Linked DNA regions of Paracoccus pantotrophus. Each later gene encodes a partner of the first gene's protein in a complex. Links are inferred from orthologs where the notes say so. Each region holds a gene or a part of one and is shown on either strand. Other genes may lie near its edges.

The links.
Region 2: the proteins of tldD (region 1) and ESD82_RS10885 are in contact, whole or in part, in a solved structure (PDB 5NJ9), measured with the Escherichia coli proteins. The link is inferred for Paracoccus pantotrophus from one-to-one orthologs.

What each region holds. Positions count from the first base shown.
Region 1 is NZ_CP044423.1:1,255,481-1,262,967, forward strand. Bases 2,776-5,755 are described here. They hold tldD (metalloprotease TldD), read left to right. Parts: upstream 2,776-3,544; coding sequence 3,545-4,966; downstream 4,967-5,755. Other genes in these bases: coxB (cytochrome c oxidase subunit II), read right to left, coding at 2,776-3,384; dprA (DNA-processing protein DprA), read left to right, coding at 5,074-5,755. Also shown: ESD82_RS06085 (cytochrome c oxidase subunit 3), read right to left, coding at 1-688; ESD82_RS06090 (cytochrome c oxidase assembly protein), read right to left, coding at 723-1,307; ESD82_RS06095 (hypothetical protein), read right to left, coding at 1,304-1,561; cyoE (heme o synthase), read right to left, coding at 1,561-2,478; more of coxB, read right to left, coding at 2,488-2,775; more of dprA, read left to right, coding at 5,756-6,324; ESD82_RS06120 (OmpA family protein), read left to right, coding at 6,431-7,487. UniProt on the Escherichia coli protein: Metalloprotease involved in CcdA degradation. Suppresses the inhibitory activity of the carbon storage regulator (CsrA).
Region 2 is NZ_CP044426.1:93,105-100,417, reverse strand. What follows is about bases 3,061-5,866. They hold ESD82_RS10885 (TldD/PmbA family protein), read right to left. Parts: upstream 5,237-5,866; coding sequence 3,884-5,236; downstream 3,061-3,883. Other genes in these bases: ESD82_RS10880 (DUF2125 domain-containing protein), read right to left, coding at 5,334-5,866; ESD82_RS10890 (3'(2'),5'-bisphosphate nucleotidase CysQ), read right to left, coding at 3,076-3,897. Also shown: ESD82_RS10910 (PqiB family protein), read left to right, coding at 1-1,258; ESD82_RS10905 (PqiC family protein), read left to right, coding at 1,260-1,910; ESD82_RS10900 (DUF2867 domain-containing protein), read left to right, coding at 1,989-2,465; ESD82_RS10895 (flavin reductase family protein), read right to left, coding at 2,472-3,017; more of ESD82_RS10880, read right to left, coding at 5,867-6,896; ESD82_RS10875 (enoyl-CoA hydratase/isomerase family protein), read left to right, coding at 6,983-7,313.

The DNA.
Region 1 (7,487 bases):
CGAACAGGAAGATCGTGCCGATGATGACATGCGCACCGTGAAAGCCGGTGGCCATGAAGAAGGTGCCGGCATAGACCGTGTCGGCCAGGCCGAAGGCGGCATGGCTGTATTCATAGGCCTGCAGCCCGGTGAAGCAGATGCCCAGGATCACCGCGACGATCAGCCCGTTGATCGTGGTCTTGCGGTCGCCGTCATGCACGAAGGCATGGTGCGCCCAGGTCACGGCGACGCCCGAAAGCAGCAGGATCAGCGTGTTGATCAGCGGCAGGTGCCAGGGATCGAAGGTGACGATGCCCTCCGGCGGCCAGACGCCGTCCTTGATCGGGCTGTCCGGCCCCATCGGATACATGGCGTTCTTGATGAAGGCCCAGAACCAGGCGACGAAGAACATCACCTCGGACATGATGAACAGGATGAAGCCGTATTGCAGGCCGATGCGCACCACCGGGGTATGCTCGCCCGACTCGCCCTCGTTGACGACATCGACCCACCAGCCGAACATGGTGTAAAGAACGGCAGCCAGGCCGATCAGGAACATCCACGGCCCCTCGACCGGCAGCCCCAAGACCGTGATTCCCTTCATCCAGGCGACCGCGCCAGTCAGCATCACGAAGGCGCCGATCGCGCCGAGGAAGGGCCAGATCGAGGGCGGCAGGATCTGATAATCGTGGTTCTTTACATGGGCCATGGCTGCGTTCCCGGCTGTTGCTGGTTCTTGTTGCTCAGTTTACGGTCGGTTCCGTTTTCGCGTCCAGCGCCGCCTGTCTGGGCGCGGGAGGATCGGTCCGGTGGAAGGTATAGGACAGGGTGATGTCGCGGATCCGGCCCGCGTCACGATCGTTGACCAGGTCGGCATCGACGAAGAAGCTGACCGGCATCTCGACCCGCTCACCCGGTTGCAGGGTCTGCTCGGTAAAGCAGAAGCATTCGATCTTGTTGAAGAAATAGCCGGCGGCATCGGGCGCCACGTTATAGCTGGCGGTGCCGGTGACCGGCTGGTCGGTATTGTTGATCGCCTCGTAGAAGGCAATGGCGTTCTCGCCGATCCGCAGTTCCATTTCCCGCTGCATGGGGCGGAAGGTCCAGCCGAGGTTGCTGTCGGCATTGGCGTCGAAGCGCACGCGGATCTTTTCCTCCAGCACGGTGTCCGAGGCGGACTCGGCCACGTTGGTCGTGCCGGCAAAGCCCGTCACCTGGCAAAACCAGGAATAAAACGGCACCGCCGCCCAGGACAGCGCGCCCATCACCACGACGACGCCGGCCAGCATGGCCACGGTGCGCCCGTTCGACCTCGGTTTCCCGCTCATTGGCTTGCCTCCTGATGGGCCGCCGGCGTGCCCGGCGCTGCGACCGGGGCGGCATTGGGGGCCGGCGGATCGGGATCGGGCGGCAGCATCGAGGCGCGCGGGCGGTGGTCATAGCCCTGCATCATGTCGCCCTGGGTGATCTTGACCACCGAAAGGCCAAAGACCAGCGCCACGAAACCCAGCAGCACGACCAGAAGCCCGATGTTGCGGCTGCGGCGGCGCTTGTGCAACTCGTGTTCGACCTGGGGCAGCATCACCACCCCCCGATCCAATGCTGCACCAGCAGCGCCAGGAAATGCAGGAAAGTGTAATAGAGCGACAGGCGGAAATAGCGTTTCTCGACCCGGTAGCCATCGGCCTGTGCCTGGTCCTCGCTGCGGCGCAGGATCTGCCAGCCGCCGGCGATGAACAGCAGGTTCAGCACCGCCGAGACCGCCAGGTAGAGCGGCCCGCCGACCGAGGTGAAGCCCAGCCAGATCGCAAAGGGCGCCAGTACCAGCGTATAGGCGAAGATATGGCAGCGCGTCACCTTGCGACCATGAGTCACGGTCAGCATGGGCACGCCGGCCTTGGAATAGTCGTCCTTCATGAACAGCGCCAAGGCCCAGAAATGCGGCGGCGTCCAGAAGAAGATCAGCGCGAACATCAAGAGCGACTCGAGGCCGATGCCGCCGGTGGCGCAGGCCCAGCCGATCATCGGCGGAAAGGCCCCCGCGGCACCGCCGATGACGATGTTCTGCGGCGTCGAGCGTTTCAGCCAGATCGTGTAGACCACGGCATAGAAGAAGATGGTGAAGGCCAGGAACCCGGCCGCGAACCAGTTCGCCGCCAGCCCCAGCATCATCACCGACAGGCCCGAGAGCGCGATGCCGACCGCCAGCGCCTCGCCCGAGGAGACGCGGCCCGAGGGCACGGGACGGCCCGCGGTGCGGCGCATCACCGCGTCGATGTCGGCGTCATACCACATGTTGAGGGCACCCGAGGCCCCGCCCCCCAGCGCGATGAACAGCACCGCGCAGAAGGCAACGAAAGGGTTGACCGGCTGCGGGGCGATCCACAGCCCGACGAAGGCCGTGAACACCACCAGCGACATGACGCGCGGCTTCAGCAGCGCCACATAATCGCCGAAGCCCGCCTCGGCGGGCCCCTCGTATGCGTTGATATCGGCCACGGCCCGGCCTTACTCTGCCGAGGCCAGCTTGACGGGGCTGGCGGGCAGGTAGTCCGAGGCGTCGGCGGCGAATTCCTCTTGCGCGCCGGCAAGCCAGGCGTCGTATTTCTCCTGGCTGACCGCCTTGACCACGATGGGCATATAGGCGTGGTTGATGCCGCAAAGCTCGGAGCACTGGCCGAAATAGACGCCTTCCTGGTCGACCGAGAACCACAGCTGCGCGATGCGGCCCGGCACGGCGTCCTGCTTGACGGCAAAGGCGGGCACGGTCCAGGCGTGGATCACGTCGGTCGCCGTCACCTGCACCAGAACCTTCTTGCCGACCGGAACCACGACGGCATTGTCGGTGGCCAGCAGGTATTCGTCCTCGGAATAACCGGCATCGGCCAGGGCTTCCTTCTCCAGCATCAGCGCATCGAAGGCGACGCCGTCGTTGGGATATTCATAGGACCAGTACCACTGGTGGCCGATGGCCTTGATGACCAGGTCGGGATCGTTCGGCATCTCCTGGCTGCGGAACAGGATCGGCAGCGAGAAGGCGCCGATGGCGACCAGGATCAGCACCGGGACCAGGGTCCAGATCACCTCGATCGGGGTGTTGTGGGTAAAGCGCGCCGGCACCGGATTCGCCCGGCGGTTGAAGCGCACGATGCAGATCAGCAGCAGCAGGCAGACGAAGATCGTCACGGCCGTGATGATGTAGAGTACGAAATGATCCAGCCATTGCTGATCCTGCGCCAGCGGGCTCGACGCCGGCTGGAAGTTCATCCCGCCATTCACCGGCTTGCCGATCACCGGCAGATCGCCCAGCACGTCCTGCGCCAGGGCCGGAACGGCCGCCAGTGTCGCAACTCCCAGGCTCATCACCGCCGCCACCCCGCGGCGCTTGGTCGCAATTGCCATCATCCCATCCCGTTGCCTATCATGCCACCGGCAGGCCCCTGTCCCGGAGCCACCAGCATTCGGTCCTGCACCAGAACCATATCTTACCCCGACGGGCAAGCCATACCTATCGACTTCTTGCCAAAAAAGCCCTAGGCCGGTCCGCATGACAAGGACCGGTTCCATGACAGACGCTGCCTTTTCACCCTTTCGGACGCATCTCGATCAGGACCGCGCGCTGCGTATCCTGCGCGACGCCCTGGCGGGGGCGGATGACGGCGAGCTTTTTCTGGAACGCGCCCGGTCCGAGGCGCTGGTCTTCGACGACGGAAGGCTGCGCACCGCCAGTTATGACGCCGAACAGGGTTTTGGCCTGCGCGCGGTGCGCGGCGAGGTGACGGGTTACGCCCATTCGACCGAGATCGACGAAGCCGCGCTGAAGAAGGCGGCCGAAACCGTGCGCCTGGCCGTCGGCGCCGGCGGCGGCACGCTGGCCCTGCCACCGCAAGGCGAAATCCGGCCGCTTTATGCCGCCATCGACCCGGCCGAAGAGGTGCCCTTTGCCGCCCGCGTCGCATTACTGCGGCAAATCGACGCATTCGCCCGAGACCTGGACCCGCGGGTGGTCCAGGTCTCGGCCAGCATCGCGACTTCGGTGCAGGAGGTGGCGATCCTGCGCCCCGAGGGCGGGCTGGCCACCGACATCCGCCCCATGGCGCGGCTGAACGTCTCGGTCATCGTCGAATCGAACGCGCGGCGCGAAACCGGGACCGCGGGCGGCGGCGGGCGCATCGGCCTTTCCGGCCTGGTCGCGCCCGAGCATTGGCAGGGGCTGGTGCGCGAGGCGCTGCGCATCGCGCTGGTCAACCTGCGCTCGGTGCCCGCGCCCGCGGGCGTGATGGATGTGGTGCTGGGCCCCGGCTGGCCCGGCATCCTGCTGCACGAGGCGGTGGGCCACGGGCTCGAGGGCGATTTCAACCGCAAGGGGCATTCCGCCTTTGCTGGGCTGATGGGCAGGCGCGTCGCCGCGCCCGGCGTGACCGTGGTCGACGACGGCACCATTCCCGACCGGCGCGGCTCGATCTCGGTCGATGACGAGGGCACGCCCCCCGGCCGCAACGTGCTGATCGAGGACGGGATCCTGGTCGGCTACATGCAGGACCGGCAGAATGCCCGGCTGATGGGGGTCGCCGCCACCGGCAACGGGCGCCGGCAGAGCCACGCCCATGCCCCCATGCCGCGCATGACCAACACCTTCATGCTGGCGGGGTCCGAGGATCCGGCCTCGATCCTGGCCGGACTGGAGGACGGGATCTATGCGGTCGGCTTCGGCGGCGGGCAGGTGGACATCACCAACGGCAAGTTCGTGTTCTCCTGCACCGAGGCCTATCGGGTCAAAAACGGCCAGGTGGGCGATCCGATCCGCGGCGCGACGCTGATCGGCGACGGCGCGACCGCGTTGCAGCAGATCCGCGCCATCGGCAACGACCTGTCGCTGGATCCGGGAATCGGCAATTGCGGCAAGCAGGGACAATGGGTTCCGGTCGGCGTCGGCCTGCCCACGCTGCGCATCGGCGGGCTGACCATCGGCGGATCGGCCGCCTGAATCGCCTTGATTCCAATGGGTTGAAGAAATTCTTCGCCGGCTAACCCATTCTTAACCTTTGCCATGCGATGTTTCGGCCTGCGGATCAGGCAGAGGCATGGAACATGATGGCAAGGCAGCTTTCCTTGGACCCCCACCACGGACCCCGCCCAAAAGGGGAGGGGCTTGCCGCCTTGCGCCTCATCCGTTCCCGCAAGGTGGGGCCGGCGACCTTTCACCGGCTGCTGGGCGAACATGGCAGCGCCCAGGCGGCGCTGGCCGCCCTGCCCGCCATGGCGCAGGCCGCGGGGATCCAGGATTACACCCCTTGCCCCCTTTCGGTCGCCGAGGCCGAGATCGCGGCCGGCCGGCGCGCCGGCGCCCGGCTCGTGACCTGGGGCGACCGGGATTATCCCGCCCTGCTGCGCGAGGTGGCCGAGGCGCCGCCGGTGCTGTGGCTGCGCGGCGACATGGCGGTGCTGGACCGCGTGCCGGTGGCGGTGATCGGGGCGCGCAACGCCTCTTCCCTTGGCCTGCGCATGGCGCGCGGCATGGCCGCAGGCCTGTCGCAATCGGGCGCGGCGGTGATCGCGGGACTGGCGCGCGGCATCGACACCGTCGCGCATGAAGCCGCGCTGCACGGCGGCACCATCGCCGTCATGGCCGGCGGCATCGACATGATCTATCCCGGCGAAAACGCGGCCCTGGCCGAGGCGATCTGCGAAACCGGCCTGCTGATGACCGAACAGCCGCCCGGTACCGAACCGGTGGCCCGGCATTTCCCCGCCCGCAACCGCATCATCTCGGGCCTGTCGCGCGCCGTGGTGGTGATCGAGGCGGCGCATCGCTCGGGCAGCCTGATCACCGCGCGCTGCGCGCTGGACCAGGGGCGCGAGGTGATGGCGGTGCCGGGGCATCCGATGGATGCGCGGGCCGCCGGCTGCAATGCGCTGATCCGCGACGGTGCGCTTCTGGTGCGCAATTCGGCCGATGTGTTGGCGGCGCTGCAATCGAACGGCCCCAGGGTCGCCCAGCCGGCGGCGGCAGAGCAACCCGCGGCAGCAACCCCTGCCCCCGTCCCTGTCGCCCCGTCGGCCGGGCGGGTCACGCAACCCGCCGCCGTCACCCGCCGGCTTGCGGAACTGGGTCATGGCATCCCGCGCCAGGTCGTCACGGGCCGGCCGCGCGACGCCGGCGGGCCGGTGGACCTGGAGCGGCGGATACTGGCGCGGCTGAGCCCCAGCCCGACCGAGGAAAACATGCTGATCCGCGACCTGGGAGTCCCGGCCGCCATCCTCGCCCCCGCGATCCTGGCGCTGGAACTGTCGGGCCGGGTGCAGCGCATGGCAGGCGGCCGGCTGGCGCTGAGCGGCGGCTGAGGCCCTCGCCGCTCCGATCACGGGGCAGTCACGCGCTTGTTGGGGAACCGCACCGATCGCCGCCGGTTGATCCGGGATCAAGCGACCATCGGAAAAGAGGACCGACATGCGCCGCATCTACAAGACCACGACCGCGATGGTGACCTGCCTGTCCCTGATCGCCCCGCAGCTGGCGGTGGCACAGGACCAGCAGACCCAAGGCGCCGACGAGCAGGTCATCCTGCCTCCGGACCAGCAGCAGGAGGCCGAGGCGGGGCAGGCGCAAGAGCCGCAATCCGCGCCCGAACCCGCGGCAGAGCCGGTTCCGGCGCCGGCCGAACAGCCGCAGGCCCAACCGCAGGCCGAGGCCCCGAGCCCCGGCGATCCGCAGGTGCAGGGCGCCAGTTCGGCAAGCGAATCCCCCGCGCAGGAATCCGCCGCGGAACCCGCTGCAGAACCGCAAACCCAGGACGAGCCCGCCCCCCCGCAAGGCGAGGCCGCTGCGCAGGACCAGCCCACGCCTGCCCCCGCGCCCAAGCCCGATGTGACCCAGGCCGAGGAGCCGCAGCCCAAGCCCGCAGTGGTCGAGGCGGCCGAGCCCCCGATGGCGCAGCCCGACCCGTCGGTCCAGCAGGGCGAGCCCGCGCCCAAGCCGGACACGCCCGCAGCCGTGAGCCCGGCCGATCCGGCCCCGGCGCAGAAACCGCAGCAGGATGCAGCCACGCCGCAGGATACCGGCCAGGCCGGGCAGCCGGCGGCGGTCCCGGACGCCGAGGCGCTGAAGGAGGCCCTGGAAGCCGAGGCCACGCCCGAAAAGCCGCAATCCGCCCAAGAGGCCGAGCCGCAGGCAGAGACGCATGGTGCCGCGCAACCGCAGGTCGATCCGGCCCGCGCGGACGAGACCCAGCCGTCTCAGACCCCCGACGCGCAGGAACTGGAGCGCCGCCTGCAAGAACAGGCGCAACAAAGCGGGTCCGAATCGGGCGGGCCCTCGGAACAGCCTTCGGACCAGGCCTTGCCCGACGAGCAGGCCGCGGGCGAAGAACCGCGCCCCGATGCACAAGAGCTGGAGCGCCGCTTGCAGGAACAGGCCGACGGCCAGCCCGAACAGACCGCGCCGGAGCAAGCCCAATCCGAACAAGCCCCGGCAGAACAGGCCGCCGAGGTGCAGGCGCCCGAAGCCC
Region 2 (7,313 bases), on another replicon or contig:
GACCTCGGGCGGGCGGCCGGTCGAGGACGGCCATGTCTTTACCCTGCAACCCGACGAGGCGACGGCGCGCACCAACCTGTTCGCCGACGAGGCGCAGGCGTTGCGGCTAACCATGCGCATCGGCGAATCGGTCAAGGGGCTGGAGACCGGCGCCAACGTGCAGTTCATGGGCTTGACCGTCGGCCGCGTCACCGATCTGGCCGCCCGCGTGATCGCCGATGCCGAGGGGCGCGAGCATATCGAGCAAGAGGTGACGCTGGCCCTGACCCCCGCCCGCCTGGGCCTGCCGGACGAGACCACGCCCGAGCAGGCGCTGGACTTCCTGGCCGGCCAGGTCCGGGCCGGCCTGCGGGCGCGCGTCGCCAGCGCCGGTTTCTTCGGCACTTCGCTGCAGGTCGAGCTGGTCGAACTGCCCGATGCCACGCCGGCCGAACTGGACCGCGCCGGCGATCCCTATCCGCTCATCCCCTCGGTCCCCGGCGAGATCTCCGATTTCACCGAGACGGCACAGGGCTTCCTGACCCGCGTCGGCAACCTGCCGATCGAGGAGGCGCTGAAATCCGTCACCGACATGATGAACAGCGTCACCGCCATCGCCAGCAGCGAGGATACCCGCGCCATCCCCGGCGCCCTGCGCGGCACGCTGGAGGACGCGCAGGCCGCCGCCGGCGAGATCCGGCAAGTCACCACCGAGCTGCGCGAATCCGGCGCGGTGGGCCAACTGCGCCGCATGGTGGACGAGGCGGCGGCAGCGGCCGAGGCGGTCAAGCTCGCCGCCGCCGACGTGCCGGCCATGGTCGACCAGATCGACGCCGCCGCGGTCAAGATCGAGGCGGTGGACTATGCCGCCATCGGCACCGAGGCCGAGGGCATCCTCAGGGACGTGCGCGCGCTTCTGGGCACCGAGGATGCCGAACGGCTGCCCAGGGATCTGTCCGAGACGCTGAAGGCGGCCTCCGGCCTGCTCAACGACCTGCGCGACGGCAATGCCGCGGGCAGCCTGAACACGGCGCTCGCCTCGGCCAGCACGGCGGCGCAGGATGTCTCGGACGCGGCGAAACGCCTGCCGCAGCTTTCCGCGCGGCTCGAGGCGCTGGCGGCGCGGGCCGATGCGGTGATCGCCGCCTATGGCGACCGCTCCAGCTTCAACAACGAGACCATCAACCTGATGCGCGAGATGCGCCGCGCCGCCAATGCCTTCGGCAGCCTGGCCCGGACCATCGAACGCAATCCGCAAGCCTTCATCCTGGGACGATAAGATGCGCCTGATCCTTGCCTCCGCCGCCTGCCTCGCCCTGCTCGGCGCCTGCTCGAACGGCGAAAAGACCGCGCGCTACCTGATCGACCCGCCGATGACGGGCGAACGGGTGCCCGACCGGCTGGGCACGGCGGAGCTGAAGGACGTGTCCTTGCCGGAATACGCCTCGGGCGGTGAGGTCAGCTGGCAGACCGGGGACGGGGCGGTGCGCTCGAACACGAAACAGCTCTGGGCCGACGATCCGCAGCGCGCCTTCACGCTGACGCTGGCGCGCAGCATCTCGGATCTCTCGGGCGCCACGGTGATCGCCGAGCCATGGCCGCTGGCCGAACCGCCGCGTCGCCGGCTGGAGGTGCGGGTGGAAAAGGCGCTGGCCCAGGCCGACGGCAGCTATCGCCTGACCGGGCGCTATTTCGTCGCTGACGAGGGCGCGGGCGGCACAAACCAGGCGCGCGGCTTCGACATTTCCGTGCCGCTTGCCGACCAGAACCCCGCCGCCATCGCCCGCGCACAGTCGCAGGCCATCGCCCGGCTTGCCCGGCAGATCGCCACGCTGTCCGGGCCGGGCCGGTCGATCCGCACCAGCACCGCACCGCTGCCGCGGATCGACGACATCTTCTCGCAGCCGCTGCCGCCGCTGGAGGGCAGCTGAACCCGGCTGCGACAGTTTGACGGCTTTCCGCCTTCCCGCCCCCGCCTAGACTGCGCCCATCCCGGCAGCGGAGGTGAAATGCAGGCCGATCAGATCCAAGGGGTGCCGCTGCTGGCGCCGCCCGGGCGGCTGGACTTTCTCGACCGGCAAACGGTGCTGCTGCCCGCGCCGATCACCCCGCTGGAGGCATGGAACCGTATCCGCAGCCGCCCCTTGCCCCTGCTGGGCCTGGCCTTCCGCATTCGCGACGCGGTGTCGGCGCGGTTCGGCGTGCGGCGCATCGGCGGGCTGGGCAAGGCGCCCAGCGACAGCGTGCGCGCCGGTCAGCGGCTGGACTTCTTTCTGGTCGAGCATACCGCGCCCAACCTGCTGGTGCTGGCCGAGCGCGACCGGCATCTGGACGTGATGACCTGCATCTCGACCCACGGGGCAGAGCTGGCGATCACCTCCTCGGTGGTGACGCATAATCGCTTCGGCCGGACCTATATGCTGGTGGTGGGGCCGGCGCATCGGCTGATCGTGCGCGCCATGCTGCGCCGGCTGATGCGCGGCTAGCCCGGCCTAGCCGGCATCCGGCTCGAACTGGCCGAAGCGGCCGGCGGCGAAGACCAGCGGATGATCGCCCGGGCCTGCCACCGTGACCCGCAGCACCCGCCCGATCAGCACCGAATGGTCGCCCGCTTCATGCGCGGCATGGGCCATGCAGTCGAAGCGCGCCGCGACGCCGGGAATGACCGGCACGCCCTCGGGGGTCAGCACGCTCTCCAGCCCCTCGAACTGCCGGCCGCCGCGGGTGAAGCGCAGGCAGGTCTCCAGCTGTTCCGCGCCCAGCACATGCACCGACCAGGCCGCCGCCCCGGCAAAGGCCGCGTGCCGGGCCGAGGCGCGGGCCGGGCACCACAGCACCAGCGGCGGCTCCAGCGAAACGCTGGAGAAGCTGTTCACCGTCATGCCCAGCGGTCCCTCGGGCCCGGTGGTGGTCACCACGGTGACGCCGGTGGCGAAACGCCCCAGCGCCTCGCGCAGCAGCCGCGCCTCGGCATTGGCGGGATGAAAGGTGATCTCGTCGGCCAGCCGGTCGCGGGTCGCGGGGGGAAGACGGCTCATGCGCGGGCCCTGTCATCTGCGGGACATGGCCAGAGCGGTTCCGGCCTTTTTCCCCTTCTTAGTCGGCGGGCGGCGGCGCATCAACCCGACCGCCGGGCATCGCCATCCGGGGTGTCATGGCGGCGATCAGCTGGCGGTGCAGCGCCGGCGCCGCCACCACCAGCCCGTCGGTCAGCGGCCGGGCGGCGTTGAAACGCATCGGCGCGCCGGACAGGTCGCTGGCCAGGCAGCCGGCACGGGCGGCGATCAGGCTGCCCGCCGCCACGTCCCATTCCCAGGCCGGGCGTGTGGAGAGCGTGGCGTCGAACTGCCCGTCCGCCACCAGGCACAGCCGCCAGGCCAGCGAGGGGCGGAAGCTGCGCTTGACCGGCGGCGCCGCGCCCCGCCAATGCACGGGATCGAGGCTCGCCTTGCTGGTCAGCACGCGGGCGCCGCGCAACCCCTGCGCCGAGGGGGCAATGGGCTTGCCGTCGCGCAGCGCCGGCCCATCGGCCGAGGCGGCATAGGTGGTGCGCTGCGCCGGCAGATGCACCACGCCCGCCACCACCCGGTCGCCGCGGGTGATCGCCAGCGCATGGGAAAATCCGACCTGCCCGTCGATGAAGGCGCGAGTGCCGTCGATCGGGTCGATGATGAAGCAATGCTCGGCCTGAAGCCGGGCCGGGTCGTCGGCGCTTTCCTCGCTCAGCCAGCCGTAATCGGGACGAGCCCTGCGCAGCAGGCGCTCCAGATGCGCGTTGACGGCCAGGTCGGCCTCGGTCACCGGGCCGGCGCCGTCGCCCTTGTCCCAGACCCGCGGCTCGCGCCGCCAATAGCGCAGCGCGATCTCGCCCGCCTCATGCGCGGCCTGTTCCAGAAGCGCAAGGTCACTCGCCGGCAACGGTCATCCCTTCGACCAGAAGGCTGGGCACGCGCATCGAGCGCCAGTCGGGCAGGTCATTGGCGGCGGTCAGGCGCAGCAGCATGTCGCGCAGGTTGCCAGCGATGGTGCATTCGTTGACGGCATGGGCGATCTCGCCGTTCTCGACCCAGAAGCCGCCGGCGCCGCGCGAATAATCCCCGGTGGTGCCGTTGATCGAGGCGCCCAGCATCGAGGTCACGACCAAGCCGCGCCCCATCTCGCGGATCAGCTCGTCCCGCGTCTTGTCGCCCGGGGTCAGCTCCAGGTTGGTCACGCCGGGCGAGGGCGGGCTGCCGGCACCGCGCATGGCATTGGCGGTCGAGTCCATGCCCAGCTTGCGCGCCGTGGCCAGGTCCAGCGTCCAGCCCTGCAACACGCCATCGGCCACGATCAGCCGCGGCGCGGTCGCCAGCCCCTCGCCGTCGAACAGGCGCGAAGAGCCATAACGCGGCCGGTGCGGATCCTCGCGCAGCGCGAACCCCCTGGGCAGCACCTGTTCCCCCAGCGCATCGCGCAGCCAGCTGGCGCCGCGCGCCACCGAGGCGCCGTTCACCGCCGCGACCAGGTGGCCGATCAGCCCCGAGGCCACGCGCTCGTCATAGAGGATCGGGAAGGCGCCGGTCGGCGGCTTGCGCGCGCCGCGCCGGGCGACGGTACGTTCGGCGGCCAGCCGGCCGATCTCTTCGGGTGCGGGCAGGTCGGCGGCATGGACCCGGCTTTCGCCGGCCCAGTCGCGCTCCATCCCCAGCCCCTCGCCGGTGATCGCGACGGTGGACAGGCTGTGGCCGCTGCGCCCGTAGCCGGCCGAGAAGCCGTTCGTCGCCGCCAGCCACATGCGGCGCTGCGAATGGCTGGCACCGGCGGATTCGACCGTCGACACGCCCTCGACCGCCAGCGCCGCCGCCTCGGCACGCAAGGCCAGATCCCGCAAATGCTCTGGCGTGGGCTCGGCCGCGTGGTCGTAAAGGTCCAGCCGGGCGCTGTCGGTGTCGCGGGCCAGCTGCTCGGGCTCGGCCAGGCCCAGCGTGTCGTCCACCGGCGCCTCGCGCGCCATGGCGACGGCGCGGACCGCCATTTCCTCGATGGTCCGGGCCGAGCGGTCCGAGGCCGAGACGCAGGCCTGCCGCCCGCCGACCAGCACGCGCAGCCCGATCTCGACGCCCTCGGCGCGCTCGGCATGTTCCAGATGCCCGGCGCGCACATCGACCGAGACGGCGGCGGCCTCCAGCGCCACGGCATCGGCCTGGTCGGCGCCCGCCTTGCGCGCCGCCGCCAGAAGCTGCTGCGCCAAAGCCTCGAGTCGATGGTATTCGGACATGCGGTTCACCTTGGAATAGGACACGGGGGCCGCGGCACCAACGCCCGGCCCCCGCAATGCGATCCGTCAGGGCGCCGGGCGCCGCGCCCCGGAGGGGTTACTTGATCTGCTGGCCGTTGGCAAAGATCGAGCCGTCTTCCTTGAACTCGAGCCTGGTTTCCAGCCTGTCCTCACCCTCAGCGACCGGCTTGGCGAACATGGCCATCATCATCCGCACGCCCATGATCTGATCCTCGGGGATCAGGCCCATGGCGCCCAGCTTGTCGATCAGGCCGTTCACGCCCTCGTAACGGGCATGGACCTCGCCGACCGGGGTGGTCATGTCGCCGCTTTCCGGGGCCTTCAGCGCGCCCTCGGCATTCACCTTGGCGCCAAGCGCGACCAGCGCGAACTGGTTGATCGCGACCTCGACCGGCTCGAAGGGCTGCGGGTCGGCTTCCGCAGCCTCCATGCCCTCGGCGCCGTCGGTCTCAGCCTCATCCGGGGCCTCGTCCGCGGCAGGCGCCATGCCGGCCGGGTCGAAGATGTCCTTGGCCACCTTCATCTGCCCGGTCACGTCGATGTCCAGCGAGGCCGGGTCGCGCGGCAGCTGGCCCTGCGCGTCGAACAGGTTCCAGATCGCATCGCCCAGCGTCAGCCCGGCCAGCGAATAGGCGAACTTGAAGGGCTGCGCCTGATCCGACTGCATCACCGGCATCTGCATGTCGAAGCTGCCGCTTTCGATGGCGTAATTGATCGGGAAGGGCATGTCGCTGCTGGTCAGCTCGAAGCTGCCGGCATCCGAGCCCGCCTGGTAGGTCATGCCGTCCTGCGACAGGCCGAAGCTCAGCTCGAAGCCCTTGCCGTCGTATTTGCCGGCGCCGCTGGTGGCCTCGCCGCCTTCGTCGGTGCCGGCAAAGTCGAAGCTGACCGCCATGGCGCCGGATTTCAGCACCCCATTCATGGCAAGCCCGGCCTTCAGCGCGGCGTTCATGTCCTCTTCCAGCTTGATGCCGGAGGGGACGGCCATCTCGCCGGTGGTTTCCAGATCGGCGAGGCTGCCCCCGAACTTGACCTTGTCGCCTTCCTCGCTGTCCACGTCGCCCGAGAAGGTGATCGCGCCCGATTTCATCGCATAGTCGTATTTCGCCGGTGCACCGGCAATGATGTGGAAGGTGCCGGTCGAATCCGCCACGCCCACCTTGATCGGCAGCGGGGTTTCCTTGTCGCCCCTCTTGATCGTGGTCAAGGTGAAGTCCATCGCGGGATAGTCGAAGTCATGCGTCATGTCCTCGGGCGCGCCCGAGGTGACGATGGCATTGCCCGGCATGTCCACGGTAAAGGGCAGGCTGTAGCTTTGCCCGTCGGGATCGGTCCCATGCGCCTCGCCGGTCATCCGGTCGGCGAAGACCGTCTTGACCGTGCCGTCGGCCCCCTCGCTCAGCGTGACCTGGGGAATGCTGAAGCTGACCTGGCTGTCGGGCACGCCGCCGCTGATGGCGATGTCGCTGAGCGTCAGCGTGTCGCCGGCCTTGTCGCGCTTGCCCTCGGTCACGCTGTAACCGAGCGACTGGTAGTAATCGACCCAGGACTGCCACACCTGTTCCGAAGTCACATCGGCAAGCGCCGGGGCCGTCATCGCGGCCAGCGCCAGGGCCGAGCTTGTCAGTCGCAGGTTCATTTCATAACACCTTTCCGGCGAGAATTGCATAAGAAACACCGATCCGGCTTTTGCCACAGCCAGCGCGCGGGTCCAAGGAGGGAATGATGATCACCAGGGAAATCGTCGGCGGGATCGGACGCATCACCATCGCGCGCCCGGCCAAGGCCAATTCGCTGACCGGCGCCATGCTGGCCGGGCTGACCGCCGCTTTCGACGCGCTGGCCGCCGAGCCCGCCCTGCGCGCCGTGATCCTGACCGGCGAGGGCGCGGTGTTTTCCGCCGGGGCCGATCTGGACGAGGCCCGCGCCGGGCTGGCCCTGTCCCCGGAATGGGAGCGGCTGTCGTCCCGCGTGGCCTCGATGCCTTGCCTGACCATCGCCGCGCTGAACGGCACGGCGGCGGGTGGCGCCCTGGGCATGGTGCTGGCCTGCGACC